Regions from separate parts of the Paraburkholderia unamae genome, predicted to be linked through region 3. Evidence: riboswitches for the same ligand, from Rfam matches in the RefSeq annotation. Region 3 holds a riboswitch; each other region holds the start of a gene.
The links. Region 3 has a riboswitch for cobalamin ahead of C7402_RS29690 (porin). Riboswitches for the same ligand answer to the same signal wherever they lie in the genome.

Region 1 (7,290 bases), on a different contig from region 3:
CACGGGACTCTTCAACCGGCGGGCGCTCGATCAGCGGATGGAGTCCGAGTGGCAGCGCGCGCGACGCCAGGGCGAGCCGCTTTCCGTGCTGTTCGTCGACATCGACCGCTTCAAGCTGTTCAACGACTTTTACGGCCATTCGGAGGGCGACAAGGTGCTCGCCGCCGTGGCCAGTGCGATTCGGGCGGCGAGCCGCCGCGCGACCGACATGGTGGCGCGCTACGGCGGCGAAGAGTTCGCGGTCGTCCTGCCGGCGACGAATTTCGACGGCGCCGTGATCATTGCGGAAGCGGTGCGGCGCGAGGTGGCGTCGCTCGGGATCGTGCACGAGCACAGCGAATATGGCGCGGTCACCGTGAGCATCGGCAGCGCGACCTGCGTGCCGCGCGAGAGCGAGGGCGCGCAGGCGCTGCTGCGCGCCGCCGACGCCGAGCTTTACGCGGCGAAGGAGGGCGGGCGCAACAAGGTGAAGGCGCGTGAGTTCGAAGGCGCGCCGCCCGACCCGCGGGATTCGCTGCCCACGTTGCCGAAGGCGTAAGGCCTAAGGCGCGCTTATTCAGTCATCCTCCCGATACCACCGCGGCGTATAAATCCACTCGCCCCCGTCACCGCGAGCAAACCCGCGCGTGGCCGACGATCCGACGATCACCATCGTGCGCATGTCCACGTCCGCCGGACGCAGCGCGCCGAGCGTCGTGGCGCGCAGCGTTTCGCCGGGGCGGCCCACGTCGCGGCCCAGCACGACGCGCGTTTGCGGCGCGCGCACGCCGCGCACGATTTCCAGCGCGCGGTCCAGTTGCCAGGGCCGCGCGCGCGATATCGGGTTGTAGAACGCCATCACGAGATCGGCCTGCGCAGCGTGCAGCAGGCGCTTTTCGATCACCGACCACGGCTTCAGATTGTCGGAAAGCGACAGCATGCAGAAGTCGTGGCCGAGCGGCGCGCCCGCCCGGGCCGCCGTGGCGAGCGCCGCGGAAACGCCGGGCACGATCGCGAGTTCCACGGCATGCCAGCGCGCGTCGTCCGATCCTTCCAGCGCTTCCAGAACAGCGGCGGCCATGGCGAACACGCCGGGGTCGCCCGAGGAGACGACCGCCACGCGCCGCCCCTCGCTTGCCATCTCGAAGGCGTGGCGCGCGCGTTGCAATTCTTCGCGGTTGTCGGTGGCGTGGCGCTGCTGGTCCGCGCGAAACGGGCCGGCCATCTCCACATAGGTGGCGTAGCCAACGATATCGGTGGCGTCGTCGAGCGCCGCGCGCGCGGCGGGCGCGAGCAGGTCGGCGCGGCCGGGGCCGAGCCCCAGCACCGTGAGCTTGCCGCGCGCGCGGCCAAGCGTCAGCGGGTCGAGCGGCGCGGCCGCGCGGGCAAGGGCGATGCCGTCTTCGTTTGGCGCGTAGCGCTCGACCTGCGCTCCTGAATCGAGCGCATCCAGCGCATCCAGCGCATCCAGCGCGGTATGCCCTGCGGTATCGGCAAAGCGCAGCGGCACACCCAGCTCGTTTGCCGCCTGCTCGAGCGATGAATCGCCCGTGAGCGCCGCCGGTGCAACCAGCGCCGCGAGCGCGAGCGGCGCGAGCCCCTGCGCATCGAGCGCACGCCGCACGCGTTCGGCAAGCGCTTCGCGAGGCGCGCTCACGGCGGCCACGATGCTGCGCGGGTGAATCACGAGGTCGTCGGGGTTGCCGCTCCAGGTTTGCGCGCTCACACGGATCGCGTGGCGCGCGGCCGCGTCGCGCGGCAGGTCGACGGTTTCGAGCCACGGCGCGTCGCCGTCGATGCGCGTCGTCGCGCCCGCAAGCAGGTCGGAGACGAAGCGCTTGCCTTGTGCGAGGCTTGCGAGCGCGTAACCTTCGGGCGGATTGAGCAGGCAGGCGCCGAAGCGCAGCTCGCCGCTCGTCGTGATGGCCGGTGCGACCGCGAGCGCCGCACCGATCTCGCGCGCCATGACATTGACGCCCGTGAGGCCGCCGAGCAGCGGCACGACGGCGCTGCCGTCTTCGGCGAGCGCGAGCACGGGCGGCTCGGCGCCCTTGTTCGCGAGCAGCGGCGCGAGGCAGCGGATCACGATGCCCGCTGCGCACAGCGCGACGATGGGCATGCCGCGCATGTAGCATTCACGCAGATGCGCGCCGAGTTCGCTGAATGCAACGTCGCCATCCACGCGGCCTTGCAGCGCGTGCACCTGCGAGTCCGCGTAAAGCGTTTGCACGCGCCGCGCCGTGGCGAGCGCGCCGGGCCCGAGAATCACGATGGCGGGCGGCATCACGACTGCCATTTCGCCCCCGGCACGACGAGCAGCGAGAAGTAGGGCGACGCCATCGGATCGACTTCGTCGAGCGGCACGATGCGCTGGTTCGCCATCGTTGCGCGCTCAACATAAAGCGCGCGATGCGCGAGACCGAGTTCGCCCAGCACGCGGCGCACCTTGTCGAAGTTGCGGCCCAGCTTCATGATGACGGCGGCGTCCGCTTCAACGAGGCGGCGGCGCAGTTCGTCTTCGGGCAGCACGCCCGAGAGTACCGAAAGGCTCTGGTTGCGGTACACAAGCGGCACGCCCAGCACCGCCGCGCCGCCCAGCATCGAGCACACGCCAGGCACGACTTCGGCCTCGTAGCGCGCGGCGAGCCGGTCGTGCAGGTACATGTACGAGCCGTAGAAGAACGGATCGCCTTCGCAGATCACGGCGACGTCGCGGCCCGCGTCGAGATGGCGCGCGAGGACTTCGGCCGCGCCGTCATAGAACTCGGCGATGATCGCTTCATAGGAAAGCGGCGGTTCGAGTGCTTCGGTCGTCACCGGGTAGACGAGCGGCAGGCGTTCCTGCTCCATGTCGAGATGATCTTCGACGATGCCGAACGCGTTGCCCTTCTTGCCTTTGGCCACGAAATATGCGACCACGGGCGCGGCCTTTAGCAGGCGCAGCGCCTTGAGCGTGAGCAGCTCGGGGTCGCCGGGGCCGACGCCGATGCCATGCAGACGTCCTTTACGGGTCATTTATTCGGTCTCCGAAGCGAGTGCGTTGACGGCGGCGGCGGCCATCGCGCTGCCGCCGCGGCGGCCGTGCACGACCACGAACGGCACGCCGTGGCGCTCGGCCGCAAGCTGTGCCTTGGACTCGGCCGCGCCCACGAAGCCCACGGGAAAGCCGAGAATGAGCGCGGGGCGCGGCGCGCCGGCCGCGATCATGTCGAGCAGATAAAAGAGCGCGGTGGGCGCGTTGCCGATCGCAACCACGCTGCCCGCGAGATGCGGCCGCCATAGTTCGAGCGCGGCGGCCGAGCGCGTGTTGCCGATCTCGCGCGCGAGTTCGGGCACGGCAGGGTCGTCGAGCGTGCAGATCACCGCGTTGTTCGCGGGCAAACGCGCGCGCGTGACACCGAAGGCGACCATTTTCGCGTCGCAGAGAATCGGCGCGCCTTGCGCGAGGGCTTGGCGGCCCGCCGCGCCCGCTCCGGCGGAAAACGCGAGATCGGCGGCGACGTCCACCATGCCGCACGCGTGGATCACGCGCACGGCGAGTTTTTCGAGGTCGGCGGGAATGTGCGAGAGGTCGGCTTCGGCGCGTATCGTCGCGAACGACTCGCGATAGATCGCCTGGCCGTCGCGGATGTAATCAGACATCGGGGGTGCTCCGGGGCCGCCGCGCAATGGCCTGCGCGGCGGCTTCGATGGTCAGGTTGGGCGCGACGAGTTGGCCGAAGCCGGGTGCAGCGTCGTCGCGCCGGTAGAGGTCGTAGTGCTCGGGCGCCTGCGCGAGCAGCGTGAACGGCGCGCGATGCGCGGCCGCGCAGGAGCGCTCGCAACCGCTCAGGTGGGCTTCGGCGTCGGCGGGCAGGAGGGCCGCGAGACGCTGCGCGTCGGCCTTCGTGTCCGCGCGGCTTTTCGCGCAGCCCGTCGAGCCCGTGCACGCGATGAGGCGCGCCAGCGGCGCGGCGCGCGTGCCAATGAGGCCGAGCACGCGCAGGTGTTCGAGCACGGCGGGCATTGCGCGCGCCGCCACGTTGGGCAGCAGCAGGCTTTGCCACGGCGTGATGCGCAGCGTCGCGTCGCCCGCTGCTTCAGCGAGGGCGGCGAGCGCGTGCAGGGTCGCGGCGTCGAGGCGGCCGAGCGCGGGCTGCGCACCCACGTAGCCGCTGCCGTCGGCGTGCAGCGCGTGCGCGCCGAGGCGTAGGTCGGCGTCGCTCGCGTCGCGCCGCCAGGTTCGCAGCGCGGCGTCGTCGCGCATCAGCGAGAATTTGCCGTGCTGCTGTGCGCGGTGCAGCAGCGCTTCGAGTCCGTGCGCGACCAGCACGCCGCGCATGCGCGTGATGTCCGCGCCGGCGAGATCGAGGAACGCATGCAGCAACGCGCGTATCGAGCCGCACACATCGTCGGCGGCGAGCACGCCAATCGGCGCTTCGGTGGGGCAGCCGGCCAGGCCCGCCGCGAATCGCAGCGTCGCGCCATGCCGTTGCGCGGCGAGCCAGATGTCGTGCGGATGCTCCCGCATCGCCATGCGCTCGCCGCCGTCGATCAGCAGCGCGAACTTCGGCGAAAGCGCAGCAAAACGCGCCTCGCGTTGCATCATGTCGATGAGCGCGGCGGCGAGCGTTGTCGTGTCGCAGGCGGCGGGGTCGAGGCCCGCCAACGGGCTCAGCATCACGTTGCGCAATTCGTCGGCGGCACAGGCGCGTTCGATCGCGCTCGTCGCGTCCACGCCGGCCGGGCCCAGACCCGCGCCGATCAGCGCGGCGCTCAACGCCGCTTCTTCGCCCGCGCGCACGCCGCGAATCTGCATGTTGGCGCGGTTCGTCAGTTCGAGCACGCCGCTCGCGTGCGCCAGCGCGGCGTCGGCCAGCGCGCGCGCCTGGGCAGCGTGCAGCACGCCGCCGGCCAGACGGATGCGGCACAGACCGCCGTCACGCGCCGCGACCACGCGCACGAGCCCCGGGCACGCCGATGGGCGGAGCGCGGCCAGCATGGCAAGGGGCGAGTCGGGCGTTGATTCGTGTGTCAAGGGAATATCGGGTAAGCATGGCACGTGCGGCGCGCAACCCGCGTGGCAAGCGGGAAAACGGCCGCTATATCGGTACACCCCGCCCGATATGGGTTCGTGCGAACAGTTCGGCCGGCAGGTCTCCTGGCTCGCAGGTCGTGGGCCGCATCGGCCTTCCCGGTAAAACCAGTGGCGCGGGTGGATGCGGTCTCGCTGCTTACAGTCGCGGGGGCGGCCACAGCGTGCTGTGTTCCCTTTTTTTGCGGCCCGGAGTCAGCGCTTCGGCGCTTGGCTCCGGTCTCACGCAAAGTTGCCTTAACGGCGCCGGCGGACACGGTATTATGCCCGTTTTCAGGCGCGCTCCGCCCGGCAAAGGGGCGTGCGCGCGAGATGTCGCAGAGCGATGAGCAACGACGGAGAACGAATGCAGGGCAGGCAGGCATGGCTGACGGTGGTGGGAATCGGCGACGAGGGTTACGCGGGGCTCGTGCGCGACGCCCGGCGCGCGCTTTTCGACGCGGCCGTGGTGACGGGCGGCGCGCGTCATCTCGCGATGCTGCCGTCGCGCGTGCGCGCGCGGCGCGAACCGTGGCCGCAGCCGTTCAGCGTCGAGGCGCTGCTCGCGCATCGCGAATCGAATCTGCCCGTGTGCGTGCTCGCGAGCGGCGACCCCATGCTGTTCGGCGTGGGCGCGACGCTCGCGCGCCACGTGACGCCCGGTGAAATGCGCGTGCTGCCCGCGCCTTCGTCGCTTTCGCTTGCGGCGGCGCGCCTTGGCTGGGCGTTGCAGGACACGGCGACGGTCTCGCTCGTCGGCCGTCCGCTCGACGCGCTGCGCCGCCATCTGTACACCCGCTCGCGCGTGCTCGCCTTGAGCTCGGACGGGCGCACGCCTGCGGCGCTCGCCGCGTTGCTGAGCGAGGCGGGCTTTGGCGCGACGCGCCTCGCCGTGTTCGAGCATCTGGGCGGCGCGTGCGAGCGCCGCATCGACGGCCGCGCCGACGCGTGGCACGTCGAAGAAGCCGCCGCGCTCAATCTGGTCGCGTTCGAATGTACGAGCGAAGCCCCGGCGCACACGCACGGCTGGACGCTCACGCCAGGTCTGCCCGACGACGCCTACCGCCATGACGGCCAGCTCACGAAGCGCGACGTGCGCGCGCTCACGCTCGCGCGCCTCGCACCTACGCCCGGCGCGCTGCTGTGGGACGTGGGCGCGGGCAGCGGCTCGATCGGCATCGAGTGGATGCGTTCGCATGCGGCCTGCCGCGCGATCGCGATCGAGGCGCATGCGCAGCGCCAGCGTTTCATCGAGCACAATCGCGCGGCGCTCGGCGTGCCGGGCCTGCAACTCGTGGCGGGCCGCGCGCCCGATGCGCTCGCGGGCCTCGCCACGCCCGACGCCGTGTTCATCGGCGGCGGCGTGACCGCGCCGGGCGTGCTCGACGCGTGCTGGGCGGCGCTCGCGCCGGGCGGCCGGCTCGTCGCGAACGCGGTGACGCTGCAAAGCGAAGCGGCGCTCGTGGCGTGGCGTGCGCAGCATGGCGGCACGCTCACGCGCATCGGTATCGGCGAAGCGCAGCCGCTGGGGGGCTTCGACACGTGGCGCCAGGCGCTGCCCGTCACGCTCTACGAGGCCGTCAAGCCATGACGGCGCGCATCCTGCTGCTGGGCGGCACTGGCGACGCGCTGACGATCGCGCGCACGCTCGGCCCTGCGCATGTCTACTCGCTCGCGGGCCTCGGCCGCGTGCCCGCCGACCTCGCCTGCACGGTGCGCGTGGGCGGTTTCGGCGGCGCGGAAGGGCTCACGCGCTTTCTCGCGGACGAGCACATCGCGCTCGTTTTCGACGCCACGCATCCGTATGCCGCGCAAATCAGCGCCAACGCGTCGCGCGCCTGCGAAGCGGCAAACGTGCCGTACTGGGCGTTGCGCCGCGCGCCCTGGCAACCGCAGGCCGGCGACAACTGGCGCATGGTGAGCGGCTGGGCGGGCGTGACCGAAGCGCTCGCGCCGTTCGCGCGGCCGCTTTTCACGCTCGGTCGCGAGCCGCTCGCGCATCTGGACGAGGTGCCCGAGTCGCAGCACTGGACGATCCGTTGCCTCGACGCCCACCCCGGCCACGCCCGCGCACGCGTGATCGATGCACGCGGGCCGTTTACGCCCGAAGGCGAGCGCACGCTTTTCACCGGGGCGCGCATCGACGTCGTGGTCAGCAAGAACAGCGGTGGGGCGGCCACGGAAGCGAAGCTCGCGGTCGCGCGCGAAATGGGTCTGCCCGTGGTGATGATGCGGCGGCCGACATTGCCGGACGCGCA
Region 2 (7,290 bases), on a different contig from region 3:
GCAGGCATAACGTCCGAGCGCGAGCAGCGTGTCGCGGCGTTGGCGGCCCTGCGGCGAGATGCCGAAGGTATGCAGCCCGTCGCGGATCTGCGCTTCCTTCAATTCGCACAGGTAGGCGTCGGCGCGCGTGAGCAGTTCGTCCTCGCCCGCCTGATCCTGTGGCGCGGCGATGCTCAGTTCCTCGTGCAAGCGATGCTCGACGATGGTCGCGAGGATGGTCTTGCGCAGCAGCTTCGAGCGGCGCGGGTCCACCATCAATGCTTCGTAATACTCATCGACTTGCCGCTCCAGGTCTTGCAGCGGGCCGTAATTCTCGGCGCGCGTGAGCGGCGGCATCAGGTGATCGACGATCACGGCCTGGGCGCGGCGCTTGGCCTGGCTGCCCTCGCCGGGATCGTTGACGATGAACGGATACAGGTGCGGCAACGGCCCGAGCGCCATGTCGGGCCAGCAGGTGTCGGCGAGCGCCACGCTCTTGCCAGGCAGCCATTCCAGATTGCCGTGCTTGCCCACGTGCGCGATGGCGTCGATGCCGAACGTCTCGCGCAGCCAGAAGTAAAACGCGAGGTACGCGTGCGGCGGCACCAGTTCGGCGTCGTGATAGTTCGCGTAGGTGTCGTCGCCGCGCGAGCGCGAAGGCTGGATGCCGACGAACACCTGGCCGCAACGCCAGCCCGCGATCATGAAGCGTCCGCGCCGCACAGTGGGGTCGTCTTCCGGAGCACCCCAGCGCGCGATCAGCGCGTTTTGCGCCTGCGCCGGGAGTTGCGAGAAGCGCGCGCGGTAGTCGTCGAGAGAAAGGCTCTGCCACGCGGGACGCAGCGCGCGCGTGTCGGGATCGTTCGTCACGCCCTGCGTGAGCATGCGCATGAGCGCGTCGCTGTCTTCGGGCACGTCGCTCACGCGATAGCCTTCGTCGCGCAGCATGCGCAAGATGCCGACCACCGAAGCCGGCGTGTCGAGCCCCACGCCATTGCCGATGCGCCCTTCGCTCATCGGATAGTTCGCGAGCACGAGCGCGAGCTTCTTCTCTTCGTTCGGCAGGCCGCGCAAGCGGCACCAGCGGCGCGCGAGTTCGGCAACGAACGCCACGCGCTCGACATCGGGCTGATAGCGCACGACGTCGACCTGCGTGTGCTTGCAGTGATACGCGAGCCCCTTGAAGCTGATCGCGCGCGTGATCACGCGGCCGTCCACCTCGGGCAGCGCGATATGCATGGCGATGTCGCGCGAATTCAGCCCGTGATTGTCGTTCACCCAGTCTTCGCGATTGCCGCCGCTCAGGATCACCTGGAGCACGGGCGCGTCGCCCGCGAGCGCGAGCGGCTCGGGGTCGTCCAGCGACGAAGCGGCAAACGCCGTGGTGTTGAGCACGAGCGCAACGTCGTGCTCGGCCGCGAGTTGATCGAGCACGTCGCGGCTCAAGGCGTCCTTGAGCGAGGTGATCGCAAGCGGCAGCGGGTTCATGCCGCGCGCGAGCAGCGCGTCGATGAGCGCGTCGAACGCGGCCGTGTTCGCGGCCTGCAAATGCGCCTTGTAAAACAGCAGCGCGACCACGGGCGCGCCGGGTTGCCAGCGCGCGCGCCATTCGTCGATGGTCGCGACGTCGCGCTGCGGGCAGTAGAGCGCGGCGGCCGGCAGCACGACAGGCGGCGCGGGCTCGCTGCCCCACCCGAACGTGCGCCACGCGAGCGCGCGCAAAAACGATTCGGCGTTCGCCGCGCCGCCTTCGCGCAGGTAGCGCCACAACAGACGGCAAAACTCCGGCTCTGCACGGCTCTTGGCGATGAGGTTGGGATCTTCCTGCAAGTCGCCGGAAAACATGGCGAGCAGTTGCCCACGACGCTGCGCAAGCGACACCACCTGCTCGATGCCATAAGGCCAGTAGGTCTCGCCGCCCAGATGATCGACCACCACCACGCGCGCGTGCTGCAACACGTCGTCGACGTAGAAGTCCACCGACGCGGGCTGGCGCAGATACGTGACGTTCGCGAGCCGCACGCTCGGGAAGCCTTCGGGCAGGCGCGGCACGACGCTCGCGAGCAAGGCGAGCGTCGTGTCCGCCGAACTCAGCACGACGATCTCGGCGGGCTGCTGGTCGATGCGGATAACGCCCTGGGTGTCGTCGACGAAACCACCCGGCGTGGTGCGCAGCAGATGCATGTTGCGGCCTTGTCTTGCTCAGCGTTTCACTTCGCGCCGGCGGTCTGCACGCTCGCCAATGCCGCGTCGAATGCGGCTTGCAGCGCCACGCCGTCGAGGTCTTCGCCAATCAGCACGAAGCGGCTCGCGAGCGGCTGCGCTGCGCTTTCCTGCGCGTTCCAGCGGCGATCGAAATAGCTGTCGAAACGGCGGCCCACGCCTTGAATCACGAGACGCATCGGCGCGCCCGGCAACGCCGCGAAACCCTTCACGCGATAGATCGTGTGCGCGTCGACGAGTTGTTGCAGCGCCTCGATCACGGTCTCGCGCGAAAGCGCCGCGCCCGACACCACCACCGAATCGAACTCGTCATGGTGATGATCGGGATCGTCGGCGGAACCGTGATGGTCGTGGCGCAGATGAATGCTCTCCTCCGAAGCCGCTTCGAGCCCGAGCAGCGTATGCAGGTCGAGCTTGCCGTGCTGCGCGCGCACGATCTTCACCTGCTGCGGCAGTTCTTCGCGCAGCTCTGCGATGAGCGCGTCCTGGCCCGCTTCGTCCAGCAGGTCGGTCTTGTTGAGGATGACGAGATCGGCGGCCGAAAGCTGGTCTTCGAACAGCTCGTGCAGCGGCGACTCATGATCGAGATTCGGATCGGCGCGGCGTTGCGCGTCCACGGCCTGCGGGTTTTCGGCGAACTGGCCGCTCGCGGCGGCGGGGCCGTCCACCACGGTCACGACCGCATCGACGGTGAACGCGTTGCGGATCGACGGCCAGTTGAACGCCTGCACGAGCGGCTTGGGCAGCGCGAGACCCGAGGTTTCGATCAGCACGTGATCGATCTCGCCGCGGCGCTCGAGCAGTTTTTCCATCACCGGGAAGAACTCTTCCTGCACGGTGCAGCACAGGCAACCGTTCGCGAGTTCGTAGAGCTGGCCTTCCGTTTCGTTGCCGTTCTCGTCGCAGCCAATGCCGCAGCCGCGCAGGATCTCGCCGTCGATACCGAGTTCGCCGAATTCGTTGACGATGACCGCGACGCGCAGGCCGCCCGCGTGCTGGAGAATGTGGCGCAGCAGCGTGGTTTTGCCGCTGCCGAGAAAGCCCGTCACGATCGTGACCGGAATCTTGCGCATTTGCATGAGGTGCTCCTTTTGGCGCCATGCCGGGTGATGGGCGCGGTGCGTCGCGCTGGCCGTTCGTGCGGGTGTCGTGCGCGCGAGCACACGCGTGCGTTGCTGCGCCCTGACGCAAAGTAGCGCAACGATTCAACCTGCCGGGGACGAACGACCAGAGACGCGCCACGGGCCACGCCCGGCTGACGCATGAAAATCACGGACCCGGCACCGCATCCCCGCACCGCGAATCCCACGTATCTGGCCGGTATCCGGACTGACGAAACGCCGCTTCGCCTTCCCGCGCGGGCGGCCTTGCGGCCGGCTCGCACAGTGGCGTGGACTGCTTGAAGCATGGAAGCGGCTTGCAGCGTTCGTGCGAACGCCGCGCTCGTTGTACCGTTGCGGGTGCAGTTCAGGTTGGCCATGCCCCAGGCGGGATGGCTCCCTGATTCCCGTTTAACTGCGCACGCAGAATGAATCGCGCGCGCGAGCACCAGAGTGCGTGCGAGTGTAGGCGTGGCTTGCTTGCGCGTCAAGGAAGGCGTGGGAAGCCGCAAAGGCGTGTGCTATCGTAGCGCGCATCCGGCCAACGCCGGGCCACGATGGTTTTACCTCTCCGGTCACGCCCAGGATCGACGCGCCCGCCGTGAATCTTGCCCACATTCGCCCTTCATTCGAGACCGCGCAAAGCGCGCCGCCGCTCGTGCTGGGCATCGGCTGCAAGCGCGGCGTGACGCTCGCGCAAGTTGAAGCGGCCGTGTGCGCCGCACTCGGCGCGTGGCCGCTCGAACGCGTAACGGCCGTGGCCACGCTCGACGCGAAGGCCGACGAACCCGCGTTGCGCGCGTTCTGCGCGGCCCATGCGCTGCCGCTGCGCACGAACACGCGCGAGCAGATCGCGGCGACGCCGACGCTTGCGCCACCTTCCGCCGCGGCGCAAGCGCAATTCGGCGTGCAAGGCGTATGCGAACCCTGCGCCCGGCTCGCGGCGAGCGGCGGTCCGCTCGTGCGCGGCAAGCTCGCGCTCGAAGGCGTGACAGTCGCGGTCGCGATTGCGGTCGAGACCACGCGCCCGGCACAAGACACGGCGAAATCGCCCTGAAAATTCAGCCTCAACCTCATCACGAAACCCGATTCCCGACACCCGACGATGAAAACCGATTCCGAATCGCACCAACGCATGACGCAACGCCGCCGCGAGGGCCACGAGAAAAAACAGGCCGCCGCGACGCTCGAAAAAGGCCTGCTGATCGTCAACACCGGCAACGGCAAGGGCAAGAGCACGGCGGCGTTCGGCATGGCCGTGCGCATGCTCGGCCACGGCATGAAGCTCGGCGTGGTGCAGTTCATCAAGGGGGCGCTGCACACGGCCGAGCGCGACTTTCTCGGCAGCGTCGCGCACTGCGATTTCGTGACGATGGGCGATGGCTACACCTGGAACACGCAGAATCGCGACGCCGACATCGCCACCGCGCGCAAGGGCTGGGACGAAGCGAAGCGCATGATCGAGAGCGGCGACTACACGATGGTGATCCTCGACGAACTCAACACGGTGCTCAAATACGAATATCTGCCGCTCGACGAAGTGCTCGGCGTGATCGACTCGCGCGCGCCGCACGTGCATGTGGTCGTCACGGGACGCCATGCGCCCGACGCGCTCATCGAAGCCGCCGACCTCGTCACCGAAATGCGCCTCGTGAAGCACCCGTACCGCGAGCAAGGCGTGAAGGCGCAAAAGGGCGTGGAGTTCTAACGGCATGTGCGCAACGCTTGCCTGCCCCGCGCTTTTCATCAGCGCGCCCGCTTCGGGCCAGGGCAAGACCACGCTCACGGCGGGACTCGCGCGGCTGCACCGGCGCGCGGGGCGGCGCGTGCGCGTGTTCAAGACCGGGCCGGACTTTCTCGACCCGATGATCCTCGCGCGCGCGAGCGGCGCGCCCGTGCTCTCGCTCGACCTCTGGATGGTGGGCGAGCACGCGTGCCGGGCATTGCTCGCGCAGGCCGCGCGCGAAGCGGACCTGATCCTCATCGAAGGCGTGATGGGCCTCTTCGACGGCACGCCGAGCAGCGCCGATCTCGCAACGACGTTTGGCGTGCCGGTGGCGGCCGTCGTCAGCGCGAAGTCGATGGCGCAAACCTTCGGCGCGATCGCGTTCGGCCTCGCGCGCTTTCGGCCCGAGGTGCCGTTTCACGGCGTGCTGGCGAACCACGTCGGTTCGGCGCGCCACGCGCAGATGTTGCAGGAAGCACTGCCCGCCGACCTGCGTTGGCTGGGGCACGTGGCAAGCGAGACGACGATGGCGCTGCCCGATCGCCATCTCGGCCTGCATCAGGCAAGCGAGATCGACGACCTCGACGCGCGCATCGAACGCGCCGCCGACGCACTCTCACAAACCGCCCTCGCCGGTCTGCCGCCTGCGGTGGCATTCGACGATCCTTCGCATGACGAAGCAATGCCGCGCCTGCTCGAAGGCCGCCATGTCGCGATCGCGCGCGACGCCGCGTTCTCGTTTCTCTATCCCGCGAATATCGCGTTGCTCGAAGTCCTGGGGGCGCGCGTGAGCTACTTCTCGCCGCTCGCCGACGAGCCCGCTCCCGCCCACGCCGACGCGATCTTCCTGCCCGGCGGCTACCCCGAGCTTCATGCCACGACGCTCGTGCGCAATACGCAAAGCGCGAATACGTTGCGCGCACATGTATCCGCGGGCAAGCCGCTCGTCGCCGAATGTGGCGGCATGCTTTATCTGCTCGACGCGCTCACCGACGTGGCGGGCACGCGCACGCCGATGCTCGGCCTGCTGCCCGGCGAGGCGGCCATGCAAAAGCGCTTCGCGGCGCTCGGCATGCAGCAGGTCGACGGTGAGCACGGCGCGCTGCGCGGCCATACGTTTCATTACTCGCGCATGAGCACGCCGCTTGCGCCCGCGCTCACGGCGCGGCACGCGCAAACCGGCGCGCCGGGCGAGGCGTTTTATCGCCACGGCTCGATCGCGGCGACCTACATGCACGCTTACTGGCCCTCCAACCCGGCTTTCACGGCCGCACTCTTTCATGGCACAGCCCTTTGACGAAGCCGAACGCGCGGCGGTGTACCGCGCGATTTACGAGCGGCGCGACATGCGGCACTTCGTGCCCGGCCCGATCGACCCCGCCACGCTCGCGCGCCTGCTCGACGCCGCCCACCACGCGCCGAGCGTGGGTTTCATGCAGCCGTGGCGGATCGTGCGGATTACCGATCCGTCGTTGCGCGAGCAACTTCATGCAACGGTCGAGCGCGAACGCATCGCCACCGCCGACGCGCTGGGCAAGCGCCGCGACGAGTTCATGAAACTCAAGGTGGAGGGCATGCGCGAGTGCGCCGAGGTGCTCGTGTTCGCGCTGATGGACCGGCGCGAGACGCATATTTTCGGCAGGCGTACGCTGCCGGAGATGGATCTCGCCTCCGTGGCGTGCGCGATCCAGAACATGTGGCTCGCCGCGCGCGCCGAAGGGCTCGGCATGGGCTGGGTATCGATCTTCGACGTCGACGAGGTGCGCGCGCTGCTCGCCATGCCGCCGGGCGCGAAACCCGTGGCGATCCTCTGCGTGGGTCAGGTCGAGGCGTTTTATCCGCAGCCCATGCTGGAAATGGAGCACTGGGCGAAGCGCAAGGCGCTGGGCGAATGCGTGTTCGAGAATGCCTGGCCGCAGGGGGAGCCGGACTGCGCACCGGCTCCCGGGCCTGACGTGCCGCCGGGCGTCTGACGCGCGCTGGCTCACGCTTCGCGCGTGTAGCACACGGCCTCGACGTTGTTGCCGTCGGCATCGATCAGGAATGCTGCGTAATAGTCGGGGCTGTAGTCGAGCCGCAGGCCGGGCGCGCCATTGTCCTTCGCGCCCGCGCGCAGGCCCGCCTCGTAGAAGCCGTCAACGGCCGCGCGGCTCGGGGCCAGGAACGCCACATGCACGCCGCGCGGCGCGCTCGCGTCCTGCGCGGCAAGCGCGTGCAACCACAGCTTCGGCTCGCCTGGCTGGCCGAGCCCCGCGTAGGTGT
Region 3 (7,290 bases):
CCGCTGCCGCTGCGCCTCGCAGTGCTCTCCAGCATTGCCGCGCTGGCCGCCTGCGGAGGCGGCAACGGCGACCCCGCCGCCAGCGCCGCCATTCCGGCGCCGCCCGCCGACCCCGGCTTCGCCGACAATGCGCCGATTCCCGACGTGCCCGCTTTCGTCGATACCATCGCGACCAACCAGCGCGGCGACGCCCGTTACGCCACGCTCGCGACCAACGGCGGCGTGCGCGTGGTGGCGCGCTTTCTCGACCTCTGGCAGCCGCTCACGCTGCTCGTGGACGCCGGCGTGTCCGCGCCCGCGAACGGTGCGTTCCCCGCGGTCGTGCAATCGACGTGGACCGGCGTGCCAACCGACGGCACGCCCAACGGCACGATCCTCAACAGCACGGTGCTCAACGCGAACGTCCAGTACGTTGTGAGCGCAACGACCCAGCGCACCCAGGCGCAAGCCGACGCGGCCTACTACGACGACCGCCGCGGCAAGGGCTACAGCGTGACCGACGGCATGGGCCCGCTCACCGCCGCCTGGCGCGCCGCCGCGCAGCAAACCACGAGCATCACCTCGATTCCCGCGAACGCGACTTCGGTGCTCTACAACGACTCGGGCAACAACATCGGCGTGGGCAGCACGAGCAACGCGACCTTCGGCAAGGTGGTCGACCTGCTCAACACGATGGGCAACAACGCCTCCACCGAGCCCGCCAAGCGCTTCTACAAGTACGCGCGGCCGTTCCGCTGGAGCACGAGCGTCGTGGTCGATCCCACGCTCGTACCGGCCATTAGCACGACGCCTTCGACGGACGGCGGCTTTATCAGCGGCCACGAGGCCGAAGCCATGCGCGACGCGATGACGATGGCGTATCTCGTGCCCGAGCGTTATCAGGAAATGGCGAGCCGCGGTCTCGAACTCGGCGAGAACCGCATTCTCGCGGGCATGCATTCGCCGCTCGACGTGATCGGCGGGCGCATGTTCGCGCTCGCCGCCACCGCCGCGAATCTCTACGACCCCGCGAACGCCACGCTCAAGAGCGCGGCCTACGCGCAGGCGCACAGCGCGCTCATGCAGGCCACCAGCACGGACGCGACGAGCTTCGCGAGCTACGCGCATTCGGGCACGGCGACGACGGACCGCTTTGCCGACTACGCGACCAACAAGTCGGCGTTTGCGCGCCGCATGACCTTCGGCTTCGGCCAGATCGAATCGACCGAAGCGCCGCCCGTGGTGCCCAAGGGCGCGGAAGTGCTGCTCGAAACGCGCTTTCCGTACCTGAGCGCCGACCAGCGCCGCGTCGTGCTCAAGACCACGGAAATCGCCTCGGGCTACCCGGTGATGGACGACGCCGAAGGCTGGGGCCGCCTGAACATGTTCGGCGCCGCCGACGGCTATGGCGCATTCAACGGCAACGTGGCCGTTTCGATGGATGCCTCGCAGGGCGGTTTCAACGCCGCGGACACCTGGCGCAACGACATCGGCGGCTCGGGCAAGCTCACGCTCGCAGGCAGCGGCACGCTCACGCTCGCGGGCAACAACAGCTATACGGGCGGCTCGCAGGTGGGCGGCGGCGTGCTCGCGGCCGCATCGGCCACGGCCTTCGGCAAGGGTGACGTGTACGTGGGCAGCGGCGGCAGCGTGAGCGTGGCGACGAGCGCGCCGTTGACGGTCACGGGCAAATACACGCAGCTCGACAACACGACGCTCGAACTCGACCTCGACGGCAACGGCGGCGGACGCCTGCGCGTGGGCGGCCAGCTCACGGTGGCGGGCGGCACGCTGCACGTGAAGTTCGTGAACGGCTACACGCCGAAGGCCGGCGACACGATCGACGTGATCGACGGCAGCGGCGCGTCGGTGAAGTTCGCAACGGTCACGGTGGACGGCTTCAAGGCGACGCCCGTGTATTCCTCGACCGGCGTTGCCATCAAGCTCTCTGCATCGTAATGCCTTGAGCGACGAGTGACCGGATGGCGCGCCGCCTCAATGCCGCACGGGCGGCGCGCCGAACACCGCGCTCACGATCACCGAGCACAGCACCGCGTCGGCCTCGTTCGCGCGCGCCTCGTTCGTCTCGTAGTCGCGCGAAGCGGGCGGCGTGTCGGCAAGCCGCCCCTGCTCGGCGGCGCTCGCCATCCATGCCTGCGCGATGTCCTGAAGCGCGCGCCAGTCGCTCTCGACGAGCCGCGCCACCACGATGCGCCCCACTTCCTCATACACATCCCAGCAGTCGTCGCTGCCGGCTTCGAGTTCGCCCAGCAGCCGCGTCACGGCTTCGTTGTCCACGGTTCTCATGTCATGCACCCATGCGGTTCGCGCGGCGGACCGGCGCGGCAGGTTGGCTGATCGCGCCGCATCAGAAGTGGTGCCGCACACCGGCCGCCACGAGCAGCTGGTTGCGCCCGCCCGACGCGTCGCAGGTGTTGATCATCGCGAGCGCCCCTGACGACGCGCGCTGATACACCGCCTCGCTATACACGTCGGTGCGCTTCGAAAGCTGATAGACGGCCTGCACCGCGCCTTGATGCCAGTGCGCCGCATTGGCCGAGGAAGCCCCGGTGTACGCGTACATGCCCGCCAGCGAAAGAGCGGGCGTGGCCTGCCACACGGCGTTGACTTCGTAGTTGCTGAACGCGCCGGATGGCAGCGGCCCACCGCCTTCGGCCTCGCTCATGCCCGAGCGGATCGAGCGCGACCACGCCGCGCCCAGCGTGACATCGCCGAGCACATAGCTCATGCCCGCGCCGATCATGTCTTCGCGCTGCACCGCGACTTCGGTCGGCACGAGCCCCGCGCCCGGCAGCACCGACGTGTCGTACGCGCCCAGCGGCGACTCGCCGCGCCCGTCGAGATGCATCCACGCCACACCCGCATTGAACGGCCCGCCGTCGAAATGGGCGCCGAAGCCGTAGGCGCGGTTTTGCGCAAAGCGCCCCGCCGTGTTCGAGAACGCATACATCGCCCCGGCGCTGAAGCCGCCATAGGTTGCGCTCGCAACCTTCACGGCGTTCGAGGCGAGCCACGAGTTGTTGGCGTTGTCGTTGTCGAACGGATGCGCGAAGGTGGTGCCGCCCGTGCCGCCGGTGAGCACGTAGGGCGCGAAATAGTCGTGCATCGTGTCGTACTGGCGGCCGAGCGTGAGCGCGCCGAAGCGCTCCGACGCGAGGCCCACGTAGAACGGGTGGTCGTCGACGGACTCGCCGCTCGTGACCGAGAAGCCGCGTTCGAGGCGAAAGACCGCGGCATTGCCGCCGCCCAGGTCTTCCTTGCCTTGCAGGCCCCAGAAACTGCCGTCGATCAGGCCCGAGCCCGCGCGATATTGCGCGCGGCCGCCCACGTCGCTCACGTAGGCGACGCTCGCGTCGATCTCGCCATACAGCGTCATTTCCTGCGCCGACGCGCCGGTGCTTGCGAATGCCAGTACCGTCCCGCCGAGGACGGTGAAGGGAGTTTTATTCATGGCGGAGTCCGCTCTTTTTCGTTGTGGGGAGGGGTACGGACGAGCGTTGTCAGCCCTCGCTCTGCGCGGCGAGGTGTCTGAAACGTCGTAATCCGGCTCGCTATGACAGGGCGGACCCGCGCCCCGCAGCGTGCGGTTTTTGGCCGCGTGCGGCGCCAGGCGGTCGCGGCCGGGCTGCCCGGTCGCTCGGTGAGATGGGGGTGTGCATGAACGGCTCCTCGGGTTACGCGCCCTGGTTTGCGTCGTGGAAAGAACGTAGCGAGGTCTGACTTCTGGCGCGTTGCCGCGTGCCAGTCACAGTGGCGCGACCGTGCCGGATTCCCACCGGCTTCCCTGCTGCGTTCCGCTCGTGTTGCACTTTCCGCGACCGGGACGAGGCCCGCCGCGCGAAAAGCAATTGAAAGCATAGCGGAAGTCGTGGCGCAGGCCAAACCGGGCATTTTCGCCACACCCCGCGCACGAATGGTTGACGCGCCGAATACGCGGCCATTACCCTTGCGCGCTGATGGTTCCCGGCGACGGGATCAAAAGGGAACGCAGTGTGAGACTGCGGCTGCCCCCGCAACTGTGAACGGCGAGTCCATGCCAGAGCAGGCCACTGGGAAACCGGGAAGGCCGGCAGCGGACGTCGACCCGCAAGCCAGGAGACCTGCCATCAGCCGAGTCCAGCAGCCGCAGCGGGCGGGGTGCCCCAATGCGCAAGCGCCGCCCATCCAGGTGGGCGGTCGCCCGTTGCACGGACAGCCCGTATTCAGGAGCTGTTTCCAGCCACCGCCTCATGAAGTTCCGCCATCTCGTTCTCACGTCCGCCGTGCTGGCCTGCGCATGGCAAGCCGCGCATGCGGCCGGCGCATCGTCCGCGCCAACCCGGCAGCCCGACGACGACGCCACGCTGCCCAACATTCTCGTGACGGGCGACACGCAGCATTTGCCGCAGTCGTTCGACCAGCGTTACGCGAGCACCCAGGTCCTCACGCGCGAAGACCTGGAGCGCGTCTCCCCCATCGACCCGAGCATCGCGCAGGCGCTCACCGCGCTGCCGGGCGTGAGCGTCTCGCAAAGCGGCGGCCCGGGCGCTTACTCGGCCGTGAGCATTCGCGGCTCGTCGGCAAGCCAGGTGGCGGTGTTCATCGACGGCATCCGCGTGGGCTCCTCCACCACGGGCACGGCCGAGTGGGCCGACCTGCCGACCAGCGCGTTCGACCGCGTGGAAGTGATCTCCGGCCCCGCCGCCGCCTCGTTCGGCGCGGACGCCGTGGGCGGCGTTGTGCAGCTTTTCACGCGCCACGCGTCGAATCAGCCGAACCAGACCACGGTGTCGTTCGGCGGCGGCTCGAACAAGACCTTCGACACGCAGTTGCGCACCTCCGGCACGATCCCCTCCACCGGCCCGCTTGCGGCGCTCAGCGGCCTTACCTACTCGCTAGGCCTCCACGACTACAACACGGCCGGGATCGACGCGACACAGCCGTGGGCCTACGGCCACGAAAACGGCCGCAACCCGTATCACGCGCAGAACCTGGACGCGCGCCTCGGCTACGCGCACGACAACTGGTCGATTTCGACCTTCGCGCTGTACCACCGCTCCGATCTCTCCTACGACAACCTCGGCGGCAACGACCGGCAGCGCGACAACCAGCTCACGACGGGCCTGGCGTTCCATCTCGACATCACGCCGACCACGCAGTTCGACCAGTCCGTGGGCTACGCGACCGATCGTCAGTTCCTCTATTCGAACGACCCGACGATTCCCACCGACGAGATCGACTCGACGCGCTTTTCCACCTCCACGTCGATCACGCACCAGGAAACCGGGCACACGCTGTTCGGCCAGCCGCTCAGCGGCGAGACCAAGCTCGCCTACGACTACACGCGCGAACTGGCGTTCCTGCCCGTGGACATTCCGAACGGCGTGCCCGCGCGCAACGACTCCGCCGTCTCGCTGCATCAGTCGACCACGCTCGGGCCGCTCACGCTGTTTCTCGCGGGCCGCCACGAGGTCGTGCAGGGGCAGTCGGTCAACACGGGCAACGTCGCGCTCGCATGGGCGATCACGCCGGTCTACACGGCGCGCGTGTCGTACGGCAACGCGTTCCGCCTGCCGACGTTCAACGACCTGTATTACCCCGGCTACTCGAATCCGAACCTGCAACCCGAGCGCAGCGACTCGGTGGAAGCCGCGCTCGACGCCGCCACGTCGTACGGCACGTTCACGGCGGCCGTGTACGACACGCGCGTGCACGACCTCATCACCTACGACTCGCAGACCTTCCTGCCCGTGAACGTGGGCCGCGCGCATATTCAGGGCATCGACCTCTCGTACAAAGGCACGCTCGGCCAGTACACGCCGGTGAGCCTCTCGGTCGGCATCCTGAATCCGCAGGACGTGAGCGATCAGACCTGGCTCAATCGCCGCCCGCGCCAAACGGCGAGCCTGAGCGTGGACCACACGTGGGACGAGTTCCACCTGCACGCGCTGAGCACCGGCTTTTCGCTGCTGTACAACGGCTCGACCTTCGACGACCAGCAGAACACGATCTATCTGCCGTCGTGGACGACGCTCAGCCTGCGCGCGTCGTACCAGGTCAACGCGCATCTCTCGCTCTCGGCCACGCTCGCCAACGTGTTCAACCGGCAGTATGTGACCGCGTACGGCTATAGCACGCTCGGGCGCACCGCGTTCGGCAAGCTCAGCTATACGTTCTGACGCCTGGCCTGCGAGCGGGTGAACGGGCCACGACGGCCCGCCCGCTCGGCTCTAGCCTTCGCGCTTGGGCCGCCGCACCGCGCGAATCTTGCCGGTATTGCCGCCGCCGCAGAAAAACTGCTCGCCGCCATCGGACTCCAGCCCCGAAACGGCCGTGCCGGGCGGCATGTCGAGTTGCTCCAGCACTTCGCCCGTGTCCGGGTCGATGTGCCGCAAGTCGCTTTCGTCGCCTTCCCACGTGCCGTGCCACAACTCGCCGTCCACCCACGTCACGCCCGTGACGAAGCGGCTCGATTCGAGCGTGCGCAGAATCGCGCCCGTCTGCGGATCGACCTGATGGATCTTGCGCTCGCGGTACACGCCGACCCAGAGCGTGCCGTCCGCCCACGCGAGCCCCGAGTCGCCACCGCCGCCGGGCGCGGGAATCGTGGCGAGCACGCGGCCGGTTTCGGGTTCGATCTTGTGGATGCGGTCTTCGGAAATCTGGAACAGATGCCGGCCGTCGAAGGCCGTGCCCGCGTGCGCCGCGATCTCGATCGAGCCCAGTTGCCGCCCGCTCACGGGATCGAGCGAGGCGATCCGCTCGCCCACGGCGAACCACACCTGCTTGCCGTCGTAGGTGACGCCGCCCACCTGCTCGACACCCGGATAAGGGCCGTACTCGCGAACAATCTCGGCCGTCGTTCGTTTCATGACTTCCTCCTTGCCGTCGGCACAGAATAGTGAACAGAACAGGCGTTCATGCTAATCGCCCGGCAGCGGCGCGGGGAGTAACAAGGTCGTCGCGAATCCGGGGACAGGCGGCGTGGTCCAGCGGCGCGCCCGGCCATAGCCGAACGACTGCACCTTCTGCGCCCCCGCGAGGGAGTCGAGTGCGCGCTGCACCGTGCGCTGGCTCGCGCCGAGCGCGAGCGCAAGCGCCGAGCTCGACCACGATTCGCCGTCGGCGAGAAACGCCAGCACGGCGGCGTGCTTCTCCTCGACCGGGCGCGCCAGCACGACCACCTCGCGCGCGTGGCGCGGCGCCAGCGCGAAGCCGTGTTGCGTCGCGCCGATTTCCGCCACCTCGCGCAGCAGCGTGCGCAAGCGCCCGATTTCGACGCGCAGCCGGGCGCGATGGGTCTCGTCGGCG

Region 1: another riboswitch for cobalamin. It lies ahead of cobG (precorrin-3B synthase); the one in region 3 lies ahead of C7402_RS29690 (porin).
Region 2: another riboswitch for cobalamin. It lies ahead of cobW (cobalamin biosynthesis protein CobW); the one in region 3 lies ahead of C7402_RS29690 (porin).

What each region holds. Positions count from the first base shown of each region.
Region 1 covers NZ_QEOB01000005.1:127,643-134,932, forward strand. The annotation lists gene C7402_RS12265 (sensor domain-containing diguanylate cyclase) at 1-538, shown strand, start outside; gene cobJ (precorrin-3B C(17)-methyltransferase) at 557-2,275, opposite strand; gene C7402_RS12275 (precorrin-2 C(20)-methyltransferase) at 2,263-2,994, opposite strand; gene C7402_RS12280 (precorrin-8X methylmutase) at 2,995-3,621, opposite strand; gene cobG (precorrin-3B synthase) at 3,614-4,960, opposite strand; cobalamin riboswitch at 5,093-5,289, opposite strand; gene cbiE (precorrin-6y C5,15-methyltransferase (decarboxylating) subunit CbiE) at 5,400-6,623, shown strand; gene C7402_RS12295 (cobalt-precorrin-6A reductase) at 6,620-7,290, shown strand, end outside.
Region 2 covers NZ_QEOB01000005.1:114,840-122,129, reverse strand. The annotation lists gene cobN (cobaltochelatase subunit CobN) at 1-2,163, opposite strand, end outside; gene cobW (cobalamin biosynthesis protein CobW) at 2,190-3,281, opposite strand; cobalamin riboswitch at 3,502-3,770, opposite strand; gene C7402_RS12235 (cobalamin biosynthesis protein) at 3,904-4,359, shown strand; gene cobO (cob(I)yrinic acid a,c-diamide adenosyltransferase) at 4,408-5,010, shown strand; gene C7402_RS12225 (cobyrinic acid a,c-diamide synthase CobB) at 5,015-6,325, shown strand; gene bluB (5,6-dimethylbenzimidazole synthase) at 6,309-7,001, shown strand; gene C7402_RS12215 (VOC family protein) at 7,013-7,290, opposite strand, start outside.
Region 3 covers NZ_QEOB01000016.1:33,305-40,594, forward strand. The annotation lists gene C7402_RS29680 (acid phosphatase) at 1-1,938, shown strand, start outside; gene C7402_RS29685 (hypothetical protein) at 1,975-2,286, opposite strand; gene C7402_RS29690 (porin) at 2,348-3,451, opposite strand; adenosylcobalamin (AdoCbl) riboswitch at 3,703-3,795, opposite strand; cobalamin riboswitch at 3,941-4,122, shown strand; gene C7402_RS29695 (TonB-dependent receptor domain-containing protein) at 4,230-6,158, shown strand; gene C7402_RS29700 (Vgb family protein) at 6,210-6,851, opposite strand; gene C7402_RS29705 (helix-turn-helix domain-containing protein) at 6,903-7,290, opposite strand, start outside.